Regions from separate parts of the Erythrobacter sp. KY5 genome, predicted to be linked through region 1. Evidence: predicted binding sites of a transcription regulator. Region 1 holds the regulator's gene; the other holds the start of a gene.
The links. The regulator LexA, encoded in region 1, represses DNA repair genes until DNA is damaged. The targets are predictions, from matches to a motif close to GTTCCNCNCTTGTTCT.
Positions count from the first base shown of each region.

Region 2: CD351_RS06570 (four-helix bundle copper-binding protein) is a predicted target of LexA. The motif match lies at 1,446-1,461, and genes of this name have one in related genera.

Region 1 is NZ_CP021912.1:2,204,617-2,208,031, forward strand. Features, by position in the region: gene CD351_RS10440 (molybdopterin molybdotransferase MoeA) at 1-1,121, shown strand, start outside; gene lexA (transcriptional repressor LexA) at 1,336-2,040, shown strand; gene CD351_RS10450 (ComEC/Rec2 family competence protein) at 2,034-3,415, opposite strand, start outside.
Region 2 is NZ_CP021912.1:1,397,157-1,400,571, forward strand. Features, by position in the region: gene recR (recombination mediator RecR) at 1-139, shown strand, start outside; gene CD351_RS06565 (peptide deformylase) at 401-973, shown strand; gene CD351_RS06570 (four-helix bundle copper-binding protein) at 1,038-1,442, opposite strand; gene CD351_RS06575 (DNA recombination protein RmuC) at 1,993-3,414, shown strand; gene CD351_RS06580 (RNA methyltransferase) at 3,415-3,415, opposite strand, start outside.

The sequences.
Region 1 (3,415 bases):
TGCTGGGCGCGGAAACGGTCCCGGTTGAAGAGGCATTGGGCAGGGTCCTGGCGCACGACCTCAAGGCGGCCCGAACCCAGCCTTCCGCAGACCTGTCGGCGATGGATGGCTACGCGCTTTCAGGTGCGGGACCATGGAAGCTCGTCGGTGAAAGCCGCGCCGGTGCGCCCTTCGATGGAAAGCTGGCTGAGGGCGAAGCCGTGCGGATCTCAACCGGTGCGCACATGCCCGCCGGCAGCGATAGCGTCCTCATTCAGGAAAACGCCCACGTCACGCAAGACGAAGTGAGCGCCGAGGATGCCCCGCCCCTCGGAAAGCATGTCCGCAAACGCGGTTTCGACTTCGCCTCCGGAGACACCGTACTCGAAGCCGGAACCCGGATCGGCCCTGCTCAACTCGCGCTGGCCATCACATCGGGTCACGGCACGTTGGCGGTCCGCAAACGCGCAAAAGTGGCGGTGCTCGATAGTGGTGATGAGCTGAGCTCAGATCCTGAAAACTGCGGTCCGAACCAAATCCCCGCCTCGAACGGAGCGATGATAGCCGCCATGCTGCGGCCCCTCGTCGGTGAATGCATGAGGATCGGACCGGTGGGCGACGATATGGGCGCGCTCGCAGCCGCTCTCGCCAGAGCGGAAGGCTGCGACATCCTCATCACATCGGGGGGAGCATCTGTGGGAGACCACGATCTCGTGCAATCGGCCTTGCGCGAATGGGGCGCGGATATAGCCTTCTGGAAAGTGGCTATCCGGCCGGGCAAGCCGCTCATGGTCGCGACGCGAGGCTCGCAAGTGGTGCTTGGCCTGCCGGGGAACCCTGTCTCAAGCTTCGTGACCGCGTTTCTGTTCGCGCTGCCCCTCGCCCGTGCGGCGATGGGAATGGCGGCGCGCTTGCCGGTCGCGGTGACTGCTCAAGCCGCTGAGACAATGCCCGCGACAGGAGCTCGCCGCGAGTTCGTGCGCGGTGTCTTCGACGGGCAGCGCGTTCGCCGCGCAGCATCGCAGGATTCGAGCGCAATCCGCTCACTTGCAGCAGCCAACTGCCTGATCGAACGCCCTGCCGGATCAGGCGAAGTGCAACCGGGTGAGCCTGTGCGCATCTACAACATCGAAAATGGCTGATTCCCTTGGGTTTGTCGACATAGTCCGCTTGACACGATTTCCGAAGTTGCCTACTTGTTCCACATTCGTTCACCATATCGGTGCGCGGTTAGTGCTCTGTATCGCACCTGTTCCGTTTTGACGGACGGTGCCTCTGGGAGCGCGCGAGTTTGGCATTGCGCACGGGCCACTTCCGGCTCAGGCGCGGACAATGCGGCTTTTACGGAGTTTGCCCATGTTGACGGCAAAACAGCATGAATTGATCCGCTTCATTCAGCAGCGGCTTGAAGAAACCGGTATCTCGCCGAGCTTTGAGGAAATGAAAGAAGCGCTCGACCTGAAGAGCAAATCGGGGGTTCACCGCCTGATATCTGCTCTTGAAGAACGCGGCTTTATCCGCCGCCTGCCCAACCGGGCTCGCGCGCTTGAGGTAATCAAGGTGCCGGAAGACGCGGTGACTGCAACGAGGTCGCAGGCCGCGCCCGCTTCGATTACGGCGAACGATGCGGTTGCTTCAGCTTCCAGCGTCATGGCGAAGGCGCCTCAGCCTGCCAATGACGTGATCGAAATCCCGCTTCACGGGCGCATCGCGGCTGGTGCACCGATTGAGGCACTCGAAGGGCAAAGCTCACTGCCGGTTCCTGCGGCGTTGCTTGGCCCGGGAGAGCATTACGCTCTTGAAGTGTCGGGAGACTCGATGATCGAGGCTGGCATCTTCGATGGCGATTTTGCCCTTGTTCGCCGAACCAACACCGCCCGCGATGGTGAGATCGTGGTGGCTCTGGTTCGCGGAGAAGAGGCAACGCTCAAGTACCTGCACAAGGAAGGCGCCATGGTTCGGCTCGATCCGGCCAATGCGACTTATGACGCACAGGTCTACGGCCCTGACGAGGTCGAAGTTCAGGGTAAACTTGCAGGTCTGTTGCGGCGTTATCACTGATTGCGTGGTCGGCGGGGTGATGCAAGGTCGTCTTCCCCCCGCCACCAGCCATGCCCTCCCTGACCTTCGGCAACGCTGGACACCTCGCCATCTTCAAGGTTGAGCGCAAGTCCGCCGGTGCGTGACAGCAAACGGCGGTCTGCCTTGAGCCAGCGAGGCTGGCACGATCTCGGCAGGAAACGGTCGGCGACCACGATATCGGCCCGCTCGCAGGCGGCAGAGAGCGAGCGCTCCTCTATAAGATCGCGATTGCGCGCAAGCAGGAGAGACCAGGTCCTCCCTCCCCGTTCGATCACCAGCGTGCAAAACTCGGTCGAACACTGTGCGCCATCCCATTGTGCAAGAGGGATGGGTTCGCTTTGAACGCTCGCCAATTCGAGAAGGTTGTCGCGTGAATAGGAGGATCGGCTGTCACGCAAAGACAAGAGCCTGAGACTGCCATCGTCATCTTCGATCGTGATGCCGACATTGCGTCCTTCCCTCCCGATCAGGACATCCGGTATCGGCGTGAACAGCAGCAGGGCCGTCGCAAGACCTGCCGGCACGAAGCCGAGCAAACGCGCCCTACCGCTCCACAGGGCGAGCCATAAGCCACCGCCTACGAAAAGCGCGATGGTCAGGCCGCTCATCTGAGGCATGAGCTTGACGGCACCGGGCTGTGAAGCGGTGAAGTGGGCAATGGTAAGCAGCGCCTTCAAAGAGGTCTCGACAAGCCACCAGAACGGTGCGCCGAGGCCAACGATATCGAACGCCAATGCAACCGCGATGAGCGGCATCGAGATGAAGGTTACAAGCGGGATTGCGAGCACATTGGCGAAGGCCCCGTACAAGCCCGCGCGGTGGAAGTGGAATAGAACGATCGGCATGAGCGCGATCTCGATAACGAGACCGGTCACGAACAGCATGAACACCCCCCTGCCGAAACGGCGCGGCCAATGCTCTTCCCGCGGCGCGAGGAATGCTTTTACAGGCCCCGAGGAATGGAGCGCCACGATCGCAAGGACTGCAGCAAAGCTCATCTGGAAGCTCGGCCCGATGACGCTCTCCGGCCAAAGCAGCAGCACGAACGCGGCTGCGACCGCAACCATTCTCAAAGACAGCGCATCGCGGCCCATCGCAAGCGCGATCAGAACCAGCATGGCTGCGGCGCAGCTGCGCACGGTTGGAACCTGCGCACCTGTCAGCAAAGTATAGCCGATCCCGGCCAGCGCTCCGATAGCGGCAGCTGCGACCGGGAGCCTCACGCGCAGAGCGATGGCGGGGAAAAGCGCAAGCAGCTTGAGCGCCATGAAATAGGCAGCCGCGATCACCGCGCTCACATGCAGCCCGCTGATTGCAAGCAGGTGGGTAAGGCCTGCATCGCGCATGGCGTCCT
Region 2 (3,415 bases), 810 kb from region 1:
TTACCTCGCAGAGCGACTTGAAGAATATCAACTACGTATTACCCAGCTCGCCCACGGGTTGCCAGTCGGGGGAGAACTCGACTATCTCGATGAAGGGACGCTTGCTCAAGCATTGAGAGCAAGACGGCCGGTGGGGTAGTAATGGTGCGGCGAATTCTATCAAAATTGCTCGGCGATGACGCCGATACTGAGTCTGCACGATGGACTGCGAAATGTCCCAAGTGCGGGCACGCTCAGGATCTCGAAGACCGGGGCGGCATTCGCTACGCGTCGCGTGGTCGCAAGCGTATCCTGCGAAGTTGCGGCTCCTGTGGTAAACGCACGATGTTAACGGTCAGTCGATCACGCTGATCGAAGCGAAGCGCTTGCAGCATCGCCGCCGCGAGCCTATTTTACCCGCATGGCTATTCGTGAAATCTTGGAAGTGCCGGATCCCCGGCTCAAAGTCGTGTCCGAACCTGTTCGCGAGGACGAGTTCAATGATGAGCTGAAGCAGCTTGCCGAGGACATGTTCGAAACGATGTATGACGCACCGGGTATCGGTCTCGCGGCGATCCAGGTCGGCGTGCCAAAGCGTTTGCTTGTTATCGACCTCCAGCCCGAAGATCCCGATGCGGAGCCCGTCGAGTGCGAGCATGATGGTCACAAGCACACGCACCCGGCGACCAAGAAAGAGCCGCGCGTTTTCGTGAACCCCGTCATCCTCGATCCGGCAGACGAGGTGTCGACCTATAACGAAGGTTGCCTTTCGGTGCCCGAGATTTACGCCGACGTAGATCGCCCCGCGACCTGCACCGTCCAATATCAGGACCTCGACGGCAATCATCACGAAGAACAGCTCGAAGGTCTGCTTGCGACCTGCCTGCAGCACGAGATGGATCACCTCGAAGGCATCCTGTTCATCGACCATCTCTCACGCCTGAAGCGCAACATGGCGCTCAAAAAGCTGAAGAAGCTGCGTCAGGCGGCGTAATCGGGTTGCGCGCCCGCAAGGGCGGGCGCGCCCCTCGCGGTCCGGTTTGGCCGAACCGGTCGCCTCAGTCGTGATCCTTCATTTCTTCCAGCGCCGCTTTGACGTCGCGGATGACTTCATTGCACATCCGGGCGCAGCGTTTGCAGTGCGCATCATCATGCATCGAGCAGTGTTGGAGGCACTGCTCGCAAGCGACGATTGTCGCCATGGCCATCGCCTTGATCGTCGTCACGTTGCCGCCGGTGCGGCGTGAGCCGATGCGATAGAACGCGGTGCAAGCGTCCGAGGCGTCCATGCAGCGGCGGATACATTCGAGCCGCTCGGCCACATTGGCTTCTGCAAGACACGCATCCGCGCATGAATTCATGATCGCCGCGCCGTACATGGCATGCTTTATCGCATTACCCAGCGCATCGTTGTAGTCGTCCCCGACCTGCGGGTGCTCCCGGATCATTTCCTTGATCGACATAGTGTTTTCTCCTTGTGCCAAGACCAACGGGCGAGGCTGAGGGATGGTTCCATGCTGGAGTGGGTTGGTGATAAGGACCTTAGGCCATGTGAAATCTTCGGAACTTGTGGTAAGAAGCGCTGTCCGGTCAGCATGGGCGGCACGGACTAGGGCGAATGCCTGAGTTTTGCAGGACCCTCGAACTTAGTTGTATCTTTTCAGACCAACCGCATCCCTCGCATAAGCGGAAAACCGAGCGAGCATAGCGGCAAAGCTGATAACGGCGACAAAGCGACGGCCCCCACAAGATGAGCCCGAAGCACAGGGAGGCTAGCCATGTTTTCATGGTCCGTTGAGCTGTGCTTGGAACAATCGAAGTGGTATTGGCAATGCCGTGACGTAGCAGGCAACTTTGTTTGCCGCTCGACTCGCTTTTTCAATACGAAGGATGCTGCAATGCGGGATTTCGAGCGCCAGTTCGAAGACCATTACGCATGTATGCGTTGCCGCTTCGCTTAGAAGAGCGCAGCCGGGGTAGCCTTCGGGCTACCCCAATGCGCAAGGAGTCGAAATGGAGCAGTCAGTTTTTCTCTCACTCGCGAGCCTTCTTGGGCTCACGGTTGGCATGGGTGTCGGCTGGTTTTTCGGATCGCGGCCCGTTGCAGACATTAAGGTACGTCTTGATGAGGCCGAAGCCGAGACCAAGGCTCTGAACGAGAAGTTTCGCAACAGCGTGACCGAGCTTGCGACCATGTCCGAACGCGCCGCGCGCGCGGATGGGCTGGCGCAAGAACTCAACAAGACGCGCGCCGAGAACGCCGATTTCCGCGCCGAGCGCGCAGGCTTCGCCGAGCAGAAGCGACTGCTCGAGGAATCTCGCGAGAAGCTGCTCAAGGAATTCGAAAACACCGGCGCCAAGGTTCTCGAAGCTGCGCGTGAGCGGTTTTCGAGTGAGGCGAGCAAGCGGTTGGGCGAGGCGGAAGCGCAGAACAAGGAAGCGGTTGCGAACCTGCTTAAGCCGGTGAGCGAGCGGCTGCAGAAGTATGAAGATCAGGTCGGCAAACTTGAGAGCCAGCGCGCCGATGCCTTTTCGCGGCTGCACCAGCAGATCGAAGGGCTGCGCCTGTCGCAGGACGAGGTTCGCAAGGAAGCGCAGCGGCTCGGCAATTCGCTAACCAACGCTCCGAAAGCACGCGGGCGCTGGGGGGAGCGGGCCTTGCAGAACGTCCTGGAGCAGTGCGGTCTTGCCGAACACACCGATTTCCATCTCGAGCAATCGCTGGATACCGATGAAGGGCGCCAGAGGCCTGACGCTATCGTCAATGTGCCCGGTCAGAAAAAGCTGGTGATCGACGCCAAGGTTTCGCTCAATGCCTATCAGGCGGCGTTCGAGGCCGATGAAGAGGAAGAGCGCAAGCGGCATCTCGACCTGCACGCGAAATCCATGCGCGGCCACGTTCAGACGCTCGGCAGCAAAGGCTATCAAAGCCAGTTTGACGACGCGCCCGATTACGTGGTGATGTTCGTGCCCGGCGAACATTTCGTGGCGGCCGCGCTCGAACATGATCCTGAGCTTTGGGACTTTGCGTTTCACAACAAGGTGCTGCTTGCGACACCGACCAACCTCGTTGCGATTGCGCGCACGGTTGCGCAGGTCTGGCGGCAGGATAAGATGGCCGAAGAGGCGGCTGAAATCGGGCGCGCGGGGGCTGAACTCTATGATCGCCTTGCCGTTGCAGCCGAGCACATGAAACGCGTCGGCGGGGGGCTTGAGACAGCCGTAAACAATTACAACAAGTTCGTCGGCAGCTTTGAGCGCAACGTCCTTTCGTCAGGACGCCGCCTTGCGGAAAAGGGGATCGAGATCGGCAAGCGCGAGATCGACGAGGTGCCGCTGGTCGAATCCAGCCCGCGTTACAACAACGATGATGTTGCCAAGATCGAGGACGCAAGCGAAGCCGCGCCCGAAGAAAAACGCGACGCCGCCGAATAAT